Regions from separate parts of the Shewanella sp. P1-14-1 genome, predicted to be linked through region 2. Evidence: riboswitches for the same ligand, from Rfam matches in the RefSeq annotation. Region 2 holds a riboswitch; the other holds the start of a gene.

Region 1 (9,335 bases), on a different contig from region 2:
CCTTAGATAGGTATGGGCAAATTTTCTCAACGGTTTGGTACTTTTTAACGGTTGGTCTACTTATCGCTATTATTTGGTATTTTGCAGCTTCAGGCGACGAGATGCTGGCTATGCCGCTTGAAATTTTAAAGAGTTAATACTTCAACATGCTATCGCTGGCAGTATGCAATATCATTGCTAATGCCAGCGACTCACCATTAACTGATCTCAAAAACCTTGGTCATTACCTTATAAAGCTCTGTCCCTTGATGCACAGAAGCTGAGGCAAAATGCAGTACAGGAACGCAATCACAAGGTAAACTGATTGTCGTCATGGCATTCTCTGTTCCGTATTGATCAAGTCGTAAAAGGGTCACTAACGGCTCACCAGCTTTCAAAGGTTGTCCTACCTCTGCGCAATACTCCACTAATCCAGCTTTTGGTGCATGGAATTTTTTATAGTTAGCTAAATCACATCCCCAACGCTTCATTGGTGCAGGTTGCACTTTTTCTGCGATCACACCTCTATGACTTAAGTACGCCAAGATCCCCATCGCATCGAGTTCTGCATCAGCCATATCGACACGCTCTTGACTCGCCAATTCAAGCGTAAACGCCGCTACGGGGACGTCAAAATGTCTCCCTTGACGCGCACAAAAGCGTTGGAGCTGCCACCACGGGTAAAATGCAGCCTCATCCATAGCACCGCCAAACTCATTAGGAATAACCAATGAATAAGGAATTGAGAAATAAGCCGCAGATGCGACATCATACTCTGGGCAATATAGATGTTTTGCAGACTTAGGGCCGGTATGTAAATCCAATACAATATCCGCTTGATGCGCCATCGATTGCAGTGTCACCGCGAGTTGATGCCCCGTGCTAATTCCCCAAGAGTTATTTAAACGTTGCTGACAGCTTTGTGCTAATAACACTCGAAATGCGGCGAACAATTCATTATTTGATAAAGCCTTGTTTGCTTGATACCAATTAGGAATGTCTGCCACTATTGCGGCATGTTCAAAATATTCTCTATTCCAGTTCACTCCCGTAATAGGATCAAATCGCCCAAGAGTAAACTCACCACTTTTTTGATTAATCCCCAATGGGTTAGCTAAAGGAACACAATGTATATCACCTAAGATTTGATGGCCTTCTAATAGCGTCATCAACTGATGAATTACCGCGTTACCTTGCACTTCTGCGCCATGAACATTAGCTTGAATATAGACAGATGGTGCAGCACTATCACTTCCTTTAAACGTATAAATAGGAGCTGTTAGCGCTTGGCCAGTAGCCAATTCACCTAATTGAACTGTAGATACGTGAGCGTTGGAGGTGCGATTCGCTTCTGTCATATATTCTTTAGCCTCATATGTTCCAAGCATTGTTACTTGGTGAACACTTCCTATTATTCAAATAAATTTTGGTGCAATGAATTGACCACATCTGCCGCTTCAGACTCTGCTACTAATACACATAAGTTATGCGGGCTTGCGCCTTGACAAATCATTCGCACATTGTGCTTTTCTAATACTGAGAAAACACGGCTACAAATCCCTGCTGTTGAGGCAATTTTATTACCAATAATAGCCACTAACGCCAATTTATCTTCAACACGAACTCGACAATGCTGTGATAACTCCTGCAGTAATGATTCACTCAATAGCCCCTGACCGCTAGAGTCTGATCCTGTTTTATCGAGCGTTAATGAAACATTCACTTCTGAAGTGGTAATCAGATCAACTGAGATTTTGTGCTTGGCTAATGTCGCAAATGTTTCAGCAAGGAAGCCTTGTGCATGCAACATTTGCAGGCTGTGCAAATTAAGCAGGGTTTGATCACGTCTTAATGCAACAGCACGGTAAACGGGAGCGTTTTCTACTTGATGTCGAATCCAAGTACCGCCTTGTTCTGGCGCTTTACTTGAACCAACAAACACTTGAATTTGTTGTCGAACGGCAGGAAGAATCGTCGCAGGATGCAATACTTTAGCACCAAATGTTGCCATTTCAGCGGCTTCATTAAAACTGATTTCAGGGATTGGTCTAGCATTGGGAGCAAGACGAGGATCGGTTGTATAAATACCTGCTACATCGGTCCAGATTTCTACCGCATCAGCTTTTAAGCCCTCAGCCAACAGTGCTGCTGAATAATCACTACCACCACGGCCAAGAGTAGTGGTGCGCCCTTGGTCATCAGCGCCAATGAAACCTTGCGTAACAATAACTTCATTGGCTAATAGTGGTGCTAAATGCTCAGCACCTAACGATGCTATTTGCTCTATTTGCGGCTCTGCGCGGCCAAAATGGCTGTCTGTACGTAATACTTGTCTGACATCAAATGCACTTGAAGGAGTGCCCTTTTCACGAATAACAGCAGAAAATAGCAATGAGGAACATTGCTCTCCCATTGAAAGTAGTTCATCAATGATTGCTTTACTGCGATCTAATACAAGCGCATCACTGAGCACTGACATACGGCTAAGTAACTTATCAATACCTGCGGCAACATCTTGGGGACGATCGAGCTGATCAACAATGTCATATTGAATTTGGCCAATTTGCGTCAGTAATGCTAAACGACGCTTGTCATTCACATTAGCTTGCGTAAGCTCCACCAATAAATTAGTTACGCCGCTGGATGCACTAACAACAACGACTCGAGTATGTCTGTTCGCTAAGATAATATCGGCGCAGCGGTTCATTGCAGCGTAATCTGCCACAGAGGTTCCACCGAATTTAGCTACAACTAAGCTCATACTGACACCTCCACGCTTGAAGGCTGACATACAAATACGAATTGACTACTTAGATTAAAAAACATGATTACACTCCGAACTTACTTCGTTCGAAGAGCCTGGTGCAGTGATAACGCACCCTTATAAGAAGGGAAACAGCAATCTTCACCAGAAGCTCTCCACCAATGAATAGGTGACAATCGTTAGGATTCAGCCTAATCGACCGATATGAAATGAAACCAACCATTTGACATACCTCGGCGCTAATCTCCCTCATAAGTGGTTTTAGGAATTGGTTTTCCTCGCACTTACTACCTAGCTAACGCTCCTCTTCTGTTTCTTCCCTCAGGAAGAAATTGAAAAATACCAATAAATAACCACCTAAGTCAATTATGAAATGTAATAAAATTACTAAATAACTGAATACTGAATATACGACATTCATACTCGCTGTCATCACATCAGCTTAGATATTTAAATGGTTTTGATAAAAATAGCTTTATTTACAGATACTAAAGATATGAAAGCAAGCATTAACTTTAACGTAAAATGCTAACAATACAGTACTTAGCTATATTAAATAGACCATAAGGGAAGTTTTAGTTTCAAACTCTGAATAAAGGCATTTTTAGATAGGTCGGCCTTCCATAAGCCATTTCTAGTTCAAATCAATACAGCGCTATTATAAATAACCTTGTCTATAATAAAGTGGGTTTATCAGCTGCCCTAATGCGTTGATATAATAGGTAACTAGCAGTATCAGTTTGACGGAACTGCTTATCAATCAATAAATTACTCATGAAGATCAGGCAACTCATTGACCACCTGAGTGCGAGTCATAAAATCGCCTATCATCACTTCTTTATCAGGTGCATCGCCACAAGCAACTAATGACAAACGGCCTTGATTGACATAATAGATTGCATGCTGTTTAAACTCGCGTCCAAGCTCCAAAGCTTGTTCTTTTTCAATAAAGATAGCCCAGCTTTTTTCCATATGAGATAAATCGGGAGCGGCTCCAATAAGCGAGCGATATGGACGCTTATATTGTTCGATTTTGGTTTGTAATTGGCGGTCGAGCAAACGGTTTTGACAAGGAGTTAAGATACTCCCTAACGGGTTATGAGCAGTGACGATTGCAAAAGGAATATCATTCGCAAGTCTCTGCGTTAGTAAGAATTGTGTCCCTTGATATTTGTGCCAAAGGCACTCAATTGCATTTTCCATTATTTCATTTTCTCTGTTGAACCCAGTTTACAGTAGCAAACCCTTTATTACAGTGACAGCCCATGTGATACAAGTCACAAGAACCATAATTATATTAACCTTTTAAATCAACATCTTACCTAAAAAACCAATTTTGTAACAATTCTAGAGAGTAAATTTGTTAACATTTCATTTGTTAACAAATGCCTAAAACGAGTACAATAATCATCACTAGCTAGATTTTGCTACATAACTATTAACAGTGATACAAGCAGTTACATACTTCAGTAGTTTAATTGCTACTAAATTTTCAAGCTTGTACATTTTGTTCTACATTTTAGATGATATAAATATAGAACAATAATTAGTTTGCCAAGGAACTTTAACGAGCAATCTAATCTCATAGTTTTATGAATCATTGTTTTAATAGATCTTTCGACTGATTGTGAGTCAATTAATACTCAGCATACAATCTAAGTATTGATTTTTTATGATCACATTTATGTCACGTATGTCACTTTAATGATGTATTAAGCTGAATGTATATAATGTAGTTAGTCATGAAGCGTGTTTTGTTCAGGGCAGACATAGATAAACACCTATCGTGAAATTGAAAAATTATCGGCACTTTCATAAATAAGCAGTGCCACCGCCCTAGTGCAACATGACTAGAATCGAATTGTTTTTAATTTAGGTAAATAACATGCAAAACCCACACATTCTTATTGTTGAAGATGAAGCTGTAACCCGTAATACTCTGCGCAGTATTTTTGAAGCAGAAGGGTATGTAGTAACTGAAGCAAACGATGGCGCAGAAATGCACACAGCCATGCAGGATAATAAGATTAATCTTGTTGTTATGGATATCAATCTTCCTGGTAAAAACGGTTTATTGTTAGCTCGTGAACTTCGTGAAATCAACAACATCGGTCTTATTTTCTTGACTGGTCGTGATAACGAAGTTGACAAAATTCTTGGTTTAGAAATTGGCGCTGATGACTACATCACTAAGCCATTTAACCCACGCGAATTAACTATCCGTGCTCGTAACTTATTAACTCGTGTTAATAGCACTGGCGCAGAAGTAGAAGAGAAAGGTTCAGTTGAATTCTACCGTTTCAATGGTTGGAGCTTAGAAATCAACAGTCGTTCTCTAGTTAGCCCACAAGGTGAGTCTTACAAGCTACCACGTAGTGAATTCCGTGCAATGCTTCACTTTGTTGAAAACCCAGGCAAAATCTTAACTCGTGCAGATCTGTTAATGAAAATGACTGGCCGTGAGCTTAAGCCACATGACCGTACTGTTGACGTTACTATCCGTCGTATTCGTAAGCACTTCGAAAGCTTACCTGATACGCCAGAAATCATCGCGACTATCCATGGTGAAGGCTATCGTTTTTGCGGTAACTTAGAAGACTAATCACACATAGTGATACAAAAAAGCCAAGTCAATGACTTGGCTTTTTTTATGACTTTTTATCAGTCACGTTTCTACAATGATCAGCATATGACATCTCGCCAAAGTGCATTTCGCACTTACTTGCTTATCCTTAAACCTAACATCCCTTTAATGGCGACGATTATTGTTGAGCAACTCTATCAAATTCTTTAAACACAATGCCCCCACAATCAAATTGAGGGCAATGAGTACCACTACAGCCATTTACTTCAACTCATTTTCCAAGAAAGCAGCCAATGATTTGTAAAGGTGATTTCTCACTTTCTCACCACGCATTGAATGTTTCGAACCTGGATAATCCATCATCTGAAATAATTTACCTTCGTCCTGCAATGCCTTATAAACACGCGTACTGTTTTCAAACAATACATTGTCATCGGCCATGCCGTGATACATCATCAAACCTGATTGATAATTTTTCACATATGGTAAAACGCTCGCTGCATCATACCCTTTTTTATTTTTTTCTGGGTGACCCATGTAACGTTCTGTGTAATGGGTATCATATAAACGCCAATCCGTTACCGGAGCCCCAGAGATTGCCGCTTTAAAATAATCAGGCGCTTTAAACTGCGCCATAAGCGCCATGTACCCGCCATAACTATGGCCATAAATACCAATATTATCACCGTCAACAAACGGTAAGCTTCTCAGGTAATCAACCCCGACTTTTTGATCCTCAACTTCCGCATCGCCCATATTTTGATAAATTACATACTCAAATTTTGTGCCGCGATGGGCAGAGCCACGATTATCAAGCTGAAATACTGCAAAGCCTTGTTGAAGTAAATACTGAGTAAAGTAATCCGCCTCACTCCAGCTATTAACGACTAATTGCGCATGTGGACCACCATAAACACGTACCACTACCGGATACTTTTTACTGTCATCAAATGGTACAGGCTTAAATAAGCGATACTGTAATGCTTGGCCATCTTCAGCTTTAAGCTCGCCAAACTCAGGCATTTCCCACAAACCAGCAAAGTCATATAGAGGATGGCTTTTAGTGACTTCGTTTTGTTCAACCCAAGCTAATTGTTCACCCGTTTCATCATGTAAACTCACCTGTGGTGGCTGACTTAAGCTACTAAAATAATCTAAGTACACAGGCTTATTATCTGCAAACACTGCTGAATGCATGCCACTACGAGATGATAACTTCTCAATTTTACCACCAGCTAATGGCACTCGGTATAAATGACGCTCAACCACGCTATCTTTTCGACCAGAGAAGTAAACCCAACCTGCTCTTTCATCTACCAGTTCAAGCGCATCCACCACCCAATCACCTTGGGTTAATTGTTGCAGCACTTTGCCGCTTAAATCGAATAAGTAAAGGTGGTTAAAACCATCACGTTCTGATGCCCAAATGAAAGACTTCTGTTGTTTTAAAAAATGTAAATCATCATTTAAATTCACCCAAGCTTCACTGCGTTCGGCAACAATGGTTTTCGTCTTGTTGTTACTGCTTAAATCAGCAATCCGTAAGTCTAGTGATTGTTGGTCGCGACTCTGCCATTGGAATGACAGATGCTTACTATCTGGTAACCATTTCACTCTTGGCAGGTAAATGTCTTTTTCTTTGCCTAAGTCAATCCATGAAACTTGTTGCTCTTTTCCTTCTTTGGCAAGCGTAATAACGCCTAACTCTATTTCAACGTTGGTTTTTCCCGCATATGGGTAACGCTGCTCGGTGAGTTTAATTCCATCAGCATAAATCTCATTACGAGTAACCAGCTCAACGCCTGACTCATCAATGCGAGTAAAGGCAATGGAAGTTTCATCTGGTGACCACCAGTAACCTGTCATGCGCCCCATTTCTTCTTGGGCGACAAATTCAGCCATACCATTTTTTATCGGCCCTTTGCCATCAAAAGTCAGTTGGATGAGTTTTGACGTTTCTAGGGCTAGGACAAAAATATTCTGCTCACGTACAAACGAAACAAAGTTTCCTTTTGGCGATAATCTTGCGTCAGTAACAAAGCCTTCACCCGTATCCAGTTCTACCGTTTTATTGTCTGCTAAAGTGAAGTAATAAAGCTTACCCGCAGCAGGAATAAGCAAAGATTGACTGTTTTCTGCCCAAAAGTACTCCATGATCCCTTGACCATAAATACGTTGGCGTTCGCGGCGAGCCTTTTCTTCATCCGATAATTCGCCTGACGCTAAATCATCAGCATTAAGCAATATGCTACGTTTAGATGTCTTAATATCCATCTGCCATAAATCAAACAAATATTGGTTATCCTCACGGCTCGCAAGATAGGTTACTCGACTGCCATCAGGTGACAGCTTTAACCCTCTTGGGCTTGCTCCTGCTAAGGCAGGTGATGCATGAATACGTTCGATAGTGAGTGGGGTAGAGTTTCCTGTCATTTTCGTCGCCGCTATTGCTTGTGAAGAAACCAGTGCGCCAGCCAATGCTAACAACATTACCGACACAGCTGACCATGTCGCTTTCCATTTATTTGTCATTGTTATTCCTTGCTGTAAACCGAGGCAAATTTCATTATTTGAATTATTTATTTAACCTAATGCCTACTAGAATTCGTTATTTTGCCTGAGTTTATAACAAATCGGTATCCCGTCCTAACTTGCTCAACTTTTTCACGCTGTATTGTGCGTCAATCTGAGGTATTATCGTTGCCAATAAATTAAAACATTAACCACTGGTTACCGACCTTAACCTCTACTGTCTTAGGAACAAGCATGCAAACTTTGACACAAACCCTTACAAAACAAGCAGTACCCGACTCACTTTCACAACTCATTTTGCGCTTAGCTGACTGTTCGAAAGACATCAGCCAAGCGGTTCGCCACGGCGCACTTGCTGGCGTCTTGGGCGCAACAGAGCAAGAAAATGTTCAAGGTGAAACTCAGAAAAAGCTCGACGTTATCACTAATGACATGCTTAAAGATGCGTTAAAAGCCGAAGGAAACGTGCGTGGACTCGCATCAGAAGAAGAAGATTATGTCGTTGAAGTCAATAAACAAGGCGAATTCCTTGTGTGTTTTGATCCCTTAGATGGTTCATCAAACATTGATATCAATTCGCTAGTTGGCACTATTTTTTCAATCTTGCCAGCACAAGATGGCGAATTAACAGAAGCCAGCTTTTTACAAAATGGTCATCAGCAACTTGCTGCAGGTTACGTGCTTTATGGACCATCAACCATGATGGCATTAACCACTGGCCAAGGTACTCAGTTATACACCCTAAATCCTGATACCAATGAGTTTTTACTGACTGATGAAGCGGTTAACATCAGTAAAGACACTGCAGAATTTGCCATCAATATGTCAAACCAGCGCTTTTGGGAAGCACCAATGCAAACTTACATCAGTGAATTATTGCTGGGTAACATTGGTCCTCGAGAAAAGTCATTTAACATGCGCTGGATTGCTGCGATGGTGGGCGATGTTCATCGCGTATTATGTCGTGGCGGTATCTTCATGTACCCAACTGACAATAAGAACCCAGAGAAGCCATACAAGCTACGTTTAATGTATGAAGCAAACCCAATGGCACTATTAGTAGAACAGGCCGGTGGTAAGGCATCTACTGGCTATGGTGATATTTTGGATATTGCCCCTGAAGAAATTCATCAGCGTGTTGCGGTTATCTTAGGTAGTGCTAACGAAGTCGATGCTTGCTTAAGCTATCATGGGCTTGATTATAGTAACGAACCAGATATTGCATAATCGTGCACACTTAATAAAAAAACCGCCAATTGGCGGTTTTTTTATTAAGCTATCGACCCAAACTGATTCGCTGACTCAACGATTCCCTATTCCCAACTGAATTTACCATATTCAGGAAAAGCCAGCGCAGTTTGCGGGTTAGCTGCTAGTTCTTGCTTCATTGCTATAATATCTTTTTGCAACTGCGTTCTGAATTGCCACACTTCTGTCGCAACCGCTTGAAGCTCTTTTGAATCGCCAGCGTTACCA
Region 2 (9,335 bases):
GCCAGATGCATTACGGCGGATAAAACCTGCACGTAACATTAATTGATGACTGATCACTTCTGCATTTGCAGGAGTTTCTTTTTGTGTTGAAAGCAGGTAATTGCTAACTCGCATTCCCAATGTCCACTTAGTAGCTATTAATGGGCGACATTTTAGCACTTGCAACGATGTTGTCACCAGATAATTAACAACATCTTGGCTTTAATATATGGAACAAGGGCATTGAAATAATTAAACCAATAAGACGCTGGTTTTACATCGTCATGTTAGCAAGGAAAATTGAACGACATGGCGTTATTGTGCAGCACTTTTTATCTACTTATCGCGCCTATCGCCGATTATTTTAGCAGGGTTTCCTGCAACAATAGCAAACTCCGGGACATCTTTGGTGACAACGCTGCCCATACCGACAATGGCTTGATTACCAATAGTGACACCATCAACAATACCAGCTTGTGCTCCAATCCAAACATCATCACCAATTGTGATCCCTTTGGCTGTAACAGCTTGTTGGTAAATAGGGTTATCGACGGACATCCCGTGATTAAATGCGTAAATAGTCACGTTATTTGCTATGCGGGTCTTATTGCCGATCGTGATACCTACTTTTCCGCCATCAAATGAACAGCCGTGGTTAATCGCGACCTCATCACCCAGTGTAATAGGGCCGTGGAGAAACACATCAGCTGCAATCATACATTGGTTACCTATATGAATGTCACGTCCACGTTCTGCAAAAAGGTTGGCTTCAGGAGCGATAAAACTGTGCTCACCAATATGAATAGTTTCAACTTGGGTTAAATGTTGTTGGATCTCGTCTTGCCAAGGCTTTGCCCAGACTAAGTGTTTTTCTTTTAACGAAAAATAAAGCCAAGGCATCCAAGATAGGCGTTTTTTATGCTGAGTTTGATAATCAGGTTTATTATTCATTATTAAGCCTAAGATTAAGTTAACGAAATTATTATTAAGACCGTTAGATTTAAAACATTGTTAGATAAATCAATTCGCCTAAAAATGGGTGAAAATGACATAGTTAATCGAAAAGCTAAGTTTATTTTAACATACGCTAGTCGGTTTAATTTCAATCACCTCAATCGTTTTATCGTTAACTCGCCAAAATACATCTATATCAAATAAAGCAACTTGATAAATTTTAAGATCAACTTTGGCTTTTTTATATGCAGGCCTCGGATCTTGCGCTAAAACATCCGTAATTACTTGTTGTAAATGCGATATATCAAGCGCTTTAGAGTGAGCCAAAACTTGTGTTTCAGCTAATGATGAATATTGAACCTCTATTAATTCTGGTGCTGATTGAGCAATGCCTCCAGTTGCATTATCAATGGCGTCAGAAAATGGAATATAGGGTTTTATGTCAATGATTGGTGTGCCATCTAATAAATCCATTCCAGATATTTCTAGGCAGACTTTACCGTTGCGTCTAACAACTGAATGTAATTTAACTACAGATTGGCCAATGCCATTTGGTCTAAAAGTAGAGCGGGTAGCAAATACGCCTAGCTTTTCATTTCCGCCTAGTCGAGGAGGTCTAACGGTGTTTTTCCAGCCTTGTGCTAAGTTTTCATGAAAACAAAAAAGTAGCCAAAGGTGTGAATATTGTTCAATACCCCTGACGGCATCGAGTTGGTTAAATTTGGGGGTTAACTCAACCCAGCCTTTGACATTAACTAGGCCAGGTTGCCTAGGAATACCAAACTTTTGTTTATATGGCGTGCGACAAATTGCAACCGCTTCAATATCAGATTGAAACGGCTGGTCAGAATGAGTAGTCATGAATTAAATAATAGTAAAAAGGTTATTGCACATTGTGCATTTTAATTGCTTGGCCGACGCAGAATGCTTGGGTAAAGCAAGTTTCTGTTGGTTGTTCTGTTAATAGACACTTCTTAACGATAAGTCCATTAGCACCCAGTTCATTGGCCTTTTTACGGGCTTGTGTGCGGGCATCTGCGACATTAGCGGGTACGCCAGTTTCCGTTTCTTGGCAAGACTCGCCTTCAACTAGGGCAACAATATCAAATGCGCCAGTTGGACGTTCACCGTCTTTAAATAGTTCAACGCTTGTTGGCTTGAAATACTCATCTATGGCTTTACTGTCTAAATTACTATTAAAAGTATAATCACTTGCGCAGCCTGATAATAAAAAGCTTGATACTAGTGCGAAAGACATCATTGGACGAGAAACATTCATAATACAGGCCTAATTGAGTGGTGTGCTGCGAAGGGGTTAGTTTACATGGCTTATGGCGTCGAGGAAATACTGTTTACTCATCCTAGATAACAAAAAAGCTTACCGAAGTAAGCTTTTTATCATATCGTAGATTAAGACTTATTCCATACCTGGAATTAAGAAGTCTTCCATTGTTTTACCATTATCTACTTGGTTTTTAAATACAGTTGGCATGCGGCCTTGACCAGTCCATTGAATTAATTCGCCATCAACTTCAATTTGATATTTAGCAGGGCGTGGGGCACGCTTTTTAGGTGCAGGCTTTGCTGTTACTTCACCTAAATCTTCAATTGATAAACCGCTATTTTCAATTTGAGCTAATATTTCAGCAATGCGGGCATTACGCTCAGCATTGGCTTCTAATTCAGCTTTTTCATCTTCTTCTCTTTCTGTAATGATTTTTTCAAGCTTAGTAGAAAGTTCACGTAATTCATCTAGTGATAACTCTTTTACAGCAGCTTTAAAACGACGACCATGTGTCAAAATTTCTAAAAAGTCACTCATATCAATGTGCATCCTAATGATTTTAATTAATAAGTATCTCAAGTAATTCTGTGATGATTAAATAATACCTATCAATACTCTAAATTGGTTAATTGTTATCAAACTAGAGTGTAAATTGATGCGACTATTTAAATTGTTAAAACAAAAAAAGATAGTAAAAAAAGCACGGTTACTTGAATTGCTCTTAATAATAGAAAGTAAATTTGATTGGATCAAATAAAAAAACCTTTAAATAGGCAAATTTTAATTAAAAAGCGTTAATTAAGTCTAAAAGTAATATTTTATTTGCATATATAAGTTATTTATCAGCAGTCTCTTAACTAAAAATTATATAAACAAGTGTTTGACTTTGGTTGACGTTAACGTTAACAGGACGTAAAGTTATGCCATATTGCATTGGCTGAAGCCAATGTGCCATCCACATACATTGAAGGTGTAGAAGGAAATCCCATGAAAGTATTGGTGCCTGTAAAGCGCGTAGTCGATGCCAATGTGAAAGTCAGAGTAAAAGCTGATAACACAGATGTTGATACTGCTAATTTGAAAATGGCCTTGAACCCATTTTGTGAAATCGCGGTAGAAGAAGCCGTTAGACTAAAAGAAGCGGGAAGTGTCACAGAAGTTGTAGTGGTGAGTATTGGTGCCAAATCAGTACAAGAGCAGTTACGTACTTCAATGGCTTTGGGTGCTGACCGTGCCATTCATGTGACGACTGATGAAGATTTAGTGCCGTTATCAATTGCTAAAATTTTAAAAGCGGTTCAAGAAAAAGAACAAGCTGATGTGATTATTTTTGGTAAGCAATCAATTGATGGCGACAATAACCAGACAGGCCAAATGCTTGCTGCTTTAACTGATATGCCACAAGCAACATTTGCTTCTGAATTAACATTAACTGCTGACAGTGCTGAAGTGACTCGTGAAGTTGATGGTGGGTTACAAACATTAAAAATGCCGTTACCAGCGGTGGTGACTGCGGACTTACGCTTAAATGAGCCTCGCTATGCTTCATTACCTAATATTATGAAAGCAAAGCGTAAACCACTTGAAACCTTATCTATTGATGACTTGGGTGTAAGCCTTAAAGCACATCAAAATGTGATTAAAGTGACGCCACCTGCAGAACGTCAAGCAGGTGTCATGGTGAGTTCGGTGGCTGAACTTGTTGAAAAGTTAAAAAATGAAGCGAAGGTGATCTAATTATGGCTATTTTAGTATTAGCAGAACACGATAACGCAAGTTTAAAATTAGACACGGCCAAAGTCGTTAGTGCAGCAACCGCAATTGGCGGCGATGTCCATGTGCTTGTTGCTGGTAGTCATGTTGGTGCTGTGGTTGCATCTGCACAAGCACTATCGGGTGTGAGTAAAGTCCTTGTCGCTGACAATGCTGCTTATGAAGCGCAAATGGCTGAAAACCTTTCTAAGTTAATTGTTAATGTCGCCAGTGATTACGATTACGTGCTAGCTGCAGCAAGCAGTGTAGGTAAAGATACACTTCCTTGTGTGGCAGCATTATTAGATGTTGCGCAAATTTCTGAAGTCGTAGATGTGGTGAGTGCTGACACATTTGTACGTCCTATTTATGCAGGTTCTGCATTGGCGACAGTACAAAGCTTAGATGACAAAAAAGTGATGACGGTTCGTACCAGTGCATTTGATGCTGCAGGCAACGATGGCAGTGCTGAAGCGGTTAACATTGATTTTGTTGCAGAAGCTAAGACTGTTTTTGTTTCGCAAACTCTCACAGAATCTGAGCGCCCTGAATTAGGCAGCGCTGGAGTGATTGTTTCTGGTGGTCGTGGCATGGGTAGCGGTGAGAACTTTGCTATTCTAGAAGCATTAGCTGACAAGCTAACCGCTGCCGTTGGCGCTTCACGTGCCGCTGTTGATGCTGGCTATGTTCCTAACGATTTACAAGTCGGTCAAACAGGTAAAATTGTTGCTCCTGATCTGTATATCGCTGTCGGTATATCTGGCGCTATTCAACATTTAGCGGGTATGAAAGACTCTAAAGTGATTGTGGCTATCAATAAAGATCCTGAAGCGCCAATTTTCCAAGTGGCTGATTATGGACTTGAAGCAGACTTATTTGATGCGATTCCTGAGTTAACTCAATCTTTGTAATTATAAACTGATTGTAGAAAAAGGTTTTTGTCTTTTAGGCAAAAACCTTTTTTTTGGGTCGCAGTTTATGGCGTGATTATTCGATAGTTTGTTTTAGTGTCAGTGCGCATTAAATGACATTGTTTTTCAGCTTTATCATTGCTAAACCTATTGAACGATATAAATACATCTGAATTAATTCAATAATCAGATTTTTTAAGCATATTAATCTCACTGTCGTTAATTGATGGATAATTCTTCGCTTGCTAACAATTCGTTACGGTGTCGATATCGTGTTGTGTTGTTTTTTGATTGTGATGTTATTTCTCACAAGATAAGCTAGTTTTATCTGGTAATTAACCTCGTGCTTATGTTTGTATGGTCTTGTGTCGCGGCAGTGAGCTTTTATAAAGCATTTAAACTGTCGTATACATAAGTAGAGGCGCATCAAATATCAGTATGGTTAAGTTGGTTGATACCAATAACTTAATTTGAAAGGATTTGGTGCCGAAGTGAATCGGTACGATCAATACCATTTGCTGGGGCAGTTTCCGAAAGGGGCTGCACTGTCATAGTAATTTTTATCCGTGAGGATAAAACAATGGATATCGATGTTGATATCGATATTACTGTGGAGTGCTACTGAAAAGATTCTTGTCTTCGCTTTATGCGATGTCTTGCCTTATCAGTTATCCTCCATTCGTACTCAACGAAGAAAATATATAAATGATGATAACAAGTTATGCCGATTCGGCACTCTCTCTTTTGCCTCCTGTTGTGGCAATTGTATTAGCAGTAGTTACACGCAAAGTACTTCTTTCATTAGGTTTAGGTATTATTGCTGGCGTGATATTGCTGACTGATTTCTCTTTTACTGGAGCTGCAAGCCACTTAGTGAGTACTGTCACCAGTTTAGTGTGGGATGACGGCGCACTCAATGCCTGGAATTTACAAATTATTGGCTTCTTGGTAGTGCTGGGGATGATCACCGCTTTAATTACCGTGAGTGGTTCAGCACGTGCGTTTGCTGATTGGGCACACCAACGTATTCGCAATAAACGTGACGCCAAACTCATGACCATGTTCTTAGGTTGTGTGGTATTTATCGACGATTACTTCAACAGTATCGTGGTTGGCTCAATCGCACGTCCTATTACTGATCGCTACCATATTTCACGTGCAAAACTGGCCTACTTGTTAGATTCAACAGCTGCGCCAGTTTGTGTTATCTCTCCAGTCTCAAGCTGGGGGGCATACATTATTGCCCTAATTGGCGGTATCTTAACGGCACATGGTTTTGCTGATACAGGCCATTTAAGCGTGTTTTTACAAATGGTGCCGATGAACTTTTATGCCATTTTTGCGCTATTACTTTTATTGTGTGTTGCTATCTTTGGTTTAGACATTGGCCCAATGCGCCAACATGAGCGTAATGCGCAAAAAGGCGAACTCTTTGACGAAAGCAAAGGGTTACCTCCAGGCGCGACCGCTGATTTACCAGAAGCTGATACAGGTAAAATCATGGGGTTATTCCTGCCGATTTTTGTGCTTGTGGCGGCAACTATTTACTTTATGGTTTCAACCGGTGCTGATGCGCTGGCGGGTGAAGGTTTACCATTTAGTGTTTTAGGCGCATTTGAAAACACTGAAGTCAGCGAATCATTATTTTACGGCTCATTAGTGGGTCTAGTGGTGACGATTGCATTAACCATGCAGCAAAAAATTAGCACCAGCATGATGTTTACTGGAATCAAAGTTGGCGCTAAGTCAATGTTGCCAGCTATTTATATCTTGTTATTTGCTTGGACAATTGCGTCAGTGATTGGCGAGCTTGAAACGGGTAAATACATGGCGAGCTTGGCAACGGGTAATATTCCATTTGCATTACTGCCTGCAGTGCTATTTTTATTAGCTGGTTTAACCGCATTTTCAACCGGCACTAGCTGGGGGACATTTGGTATTATGTTACCAATCGCTGCCGATATGGCGATGGGCAGTGATAGCACTATGATGTTACCAATGCTTGCCGCTGTGCTTTCTGGTGCGGTATTTGGAGACCATTGTTCACCGATTTCTGATACCACTATCTTGTCTTCGACAGGAGCGAGCTGTCACCATCTTGACCACGTTATGACACAATTGCCTTACGCGATAATCGTAGCGGTTATCAGTATTGTGGGTTATACCGTGCTTGGTTTCTCTGGTTCTGTTGCGATGGGCTTTATTACGTGTTCTGTATTGTTCGTATTAGCAATCTTAGGACTAAAAATAGCCACTAAGTAGTCCTAAGCACTTGGATTTAGTTTGTGACTTAATATGAGCTCGACTTGTTAAAGTCAGATCCCAGTTTAGGCTAAAATCTAACAATAAAAATGCCACTCAATTGAGTGGCATTTTTTTGCTCGTTAACCAGAGCTAAGTTACTTTAAGCCACGGCGCTCAAGCAAGCCGTCAGTGGTAGGGGCTTGGCCTCTAAAGTTTTGATAGGCTTCCATTGGCGGCACACTATTGCCGACTTCACGGATAGTTTTTCTAAACTTCATACCGATTTCTCGATTCAGCCCACCTTGAGTTTGCACATAAGCAAAGGCATCAGCAGCAAGAATTTCACTCCACATGTATGCATAGTAGCTAGCTGAATATCCCCCAGGGAAGGCATGAGCAAAGTAAGTTGAGCGGTAACGAGGTGGTACTGCTGGTAAGTCGACACCATGTTTTTTAAGCGCAGCAGCTTCAAAGCTTTCAACATTTTGCAGCGGCGCGTCAGCATCCAGTGCATGCCACTCTAGATCAAGCAGCGCAGCTGACATGTATTCTAAGGTGTCGAAGCCTTGGTTAAAGCTTCGAGAAGCTAATAGCTTTTGCAGTAAATCGTCTGGAATAGGTTTGCCTGTATCGTAGTGTTTAGCGTAGTTTGCAAGTACTTTAGGGTGCGCAGCCCAGTCCTCTTCAAAAGTTGAAGGGAATTCAACGAAATCACGAGATACAGCAGTACCTGCTAAAGATGGGTATTTCACTTTAGAGAACATACCGTGAGTACCGTGGCCCATTTCATGGAACATGGTCGTCGCTTCATCGTAGCTCACAAAGGTTGGCTGGCCTTCTGGCGCCTTTTTAATGTTCATGACATTTACGACGACAGGTTTTTGATTTAATAACTCAGATTGACCGACAAACGAGCTCATCCACGCACCACCACGTTTACCTTCACGAGCAAAGTAGTCTGCATAGAATATAGCCATGCTACTGCCATCTTCATCAAACATCTCGTAAGCTTTTACGTCTGGGTGATAAACCGGTAAGTCTGGACGTGGCTTTAATGTAACACCGTACAATGCTTCTAGGGTAAAGAATACGCCATCTTCTAAAACACGATTGAACTCAAAGTAAGGTTTAATAGACGCTGAGTCGAGGTCATATTTTTCCTTACGGACTAACTCTGCGTAATATGCCCAGTCCCATGGTGCTAGGGTAAAGTTACCGCTAGTTTTATCTATCATGGCTTGTATATCAGCGGCTTCTTTTTGAGTGTTTTCCACCACAGATGGCACCATTGAGCCAAACATGTCGTAAACCGCTTCGGGCGTTTTAGCCATCTGCGGGGCTAAACGGTAATCAGACCAAGTGTCAAAGCCAAGTAGTTTGGCTTTTTTAGCACGAAGCTGCGCTAAACGAGCGACTAATGAAGCGGTTTCGTTGTCACCCGTTAAGCCACGGTTTGCTGACGCTTCCCAAACTTGCTGACGCAGCTCACGGTTATCTAATTGAGCTAAAACCGGTTGGCGTGTGGTATTGGTGATATTGAGTAGATATTGGCCTTTAAGTCCTGCCGCTTCAGCATCTGCTTTTGCTGCTGCAATAGCGGATTGTGATAAACCTGCCAGTTGGGCTTCATCGTCTACTTTTACTGCAATTTCCTTGCTGAGTCTTAACAGTCGTTGTGCAAACTCATTGGTGAGTGTTGATTGCTCTTCATTTAATTCACGAATCTTTTGTTTTTCCGCTTCAGTTAGCTTGGCGCCAGCGAGCACAAATCGCTGATGATAAACCTCTACTAAACGAACTTCTTCTGCAGTTAACGAGCTGTTATTGCGAGTATCATAAATTGCTTGAATACGGCTGAATAACTGCGGATTTAAATTAATATTGTCTGAATGTGCCGCCATCTTCGGCGCCATAATGCCTTGTACTTTACGTAATTCAGGGTTGCTGTTTGAGCCGGTTAAGTTATAGAAAATACTCGAAGTGCGAGTGAGTAATGCACCGCTCTTTTCCATAGCGACAATGGTATTTTCAAATGTCGGTGAGGCAGGGTTAGCAGCAATTTTGAGAATTTCTTGATGGTGCTGTTCAATTCCCAGTTCAAGCGCTGGCTGAAAATGCTCATTATTAAGCTGACTAAAGTCAGGTGCTTGGTACTGGAGTACGCTTGCTTGCATCAATGGATTTTGAGTTTGCACTTGAGCGCCCTGAGT

What was found. Region 2 has a riboswitch for lysine ahead of AN944_RS18100 (Na+/H+ antiporter NhaC family protein). Riboswitches for the same ligand answer to the same signal wherever they lie in the genome.
Region 1: linked by a shared signal. The riboswitch ahead of lysC (lysine-sensitive aspartokinase 3) and the one ahead of AN944_RS18100 (Na+/H+ antiporter NhaC family protein) in region 2 are both predicted to bind lysine.

What each region holds. Positions count from the first base shown of each region.
Region 1 is NZ_LKTL01000001.1:198,598-207,932, forward strand. It holds gene AN944_RS00750 (site-2 protease family protein) at 1-137, shown strand, start outside; gene AN944_RS00755 (succinylglutamate desuccinylase/aspartoacylase family protein) at 198-1,337, opposite strand; gene lysC (lysine-sensitive aspartokinase 3) at 1,391-2,740, opposite strand; lysine riboswitch at 2,884-3,060, opposite strand; gene AN944_RS00765 (DUF3293 domain-containing protein) at 3,512-3,946, opposite strand; gene arcA (two-component system response regulator ArcA) at 4,629-5,345, shown strand; gene AN944_RS21595 (hypothetical protein) at 5,394-5,537, shown strand; gene AN944_RS00775 (S9 family peptidase) at 5,589-7,859, opposite strand; gene AN944_RS00780 (class 1 fructose-bisphosphatase) at 8,094-9,086, shown strand; gene AN944_RS00785 (thioredoxin family protein) at 9,173-9,335, opposite strand, start outside.
Region 2 is NZ_LKTL01000029.1:5,890-15,224, forward strand. It holds gene AN944_RS18065 (proline--tRNA ligase) at 1-114, opposite strand, end outside; gene AN944_RS18070 (DapH/DapD/GlmU-related protein) at 316-930, opposite strand; gene tsaA (tRNA (N6-threonylcarbamoyladenosine(37)-N6)-methyltransferase TrmO) at 1,057-1,794, opposite strand; gene rcsF (Rcs stress response system protein RcsF) at 1,817-2,212, opposite strand; gene AN944_RS18085 (H-NS family nucleoid-associated regulatory protein) at 2,351-2,755, opposite strand; gene AN944_RS18090 (electron transfer flavoprotein subunit beta/FixA family protein) at 3,206-3,955, shown strand; gene AN944_RS18095 (electron transfer flavoprotein subunit alpha/FixB family protein) at 3,958-4,881, shown strand; lysine riboswitch at 5,290-5,510, shown strand; gene AN944_RS18100 (Na+/H+ antiporter NhaC family protein) at 5,587-7,143, shown strand; gene AN944_RS18105 (M3 family metallopeptidase) at 7,281-9,335, opposite strand, start outside.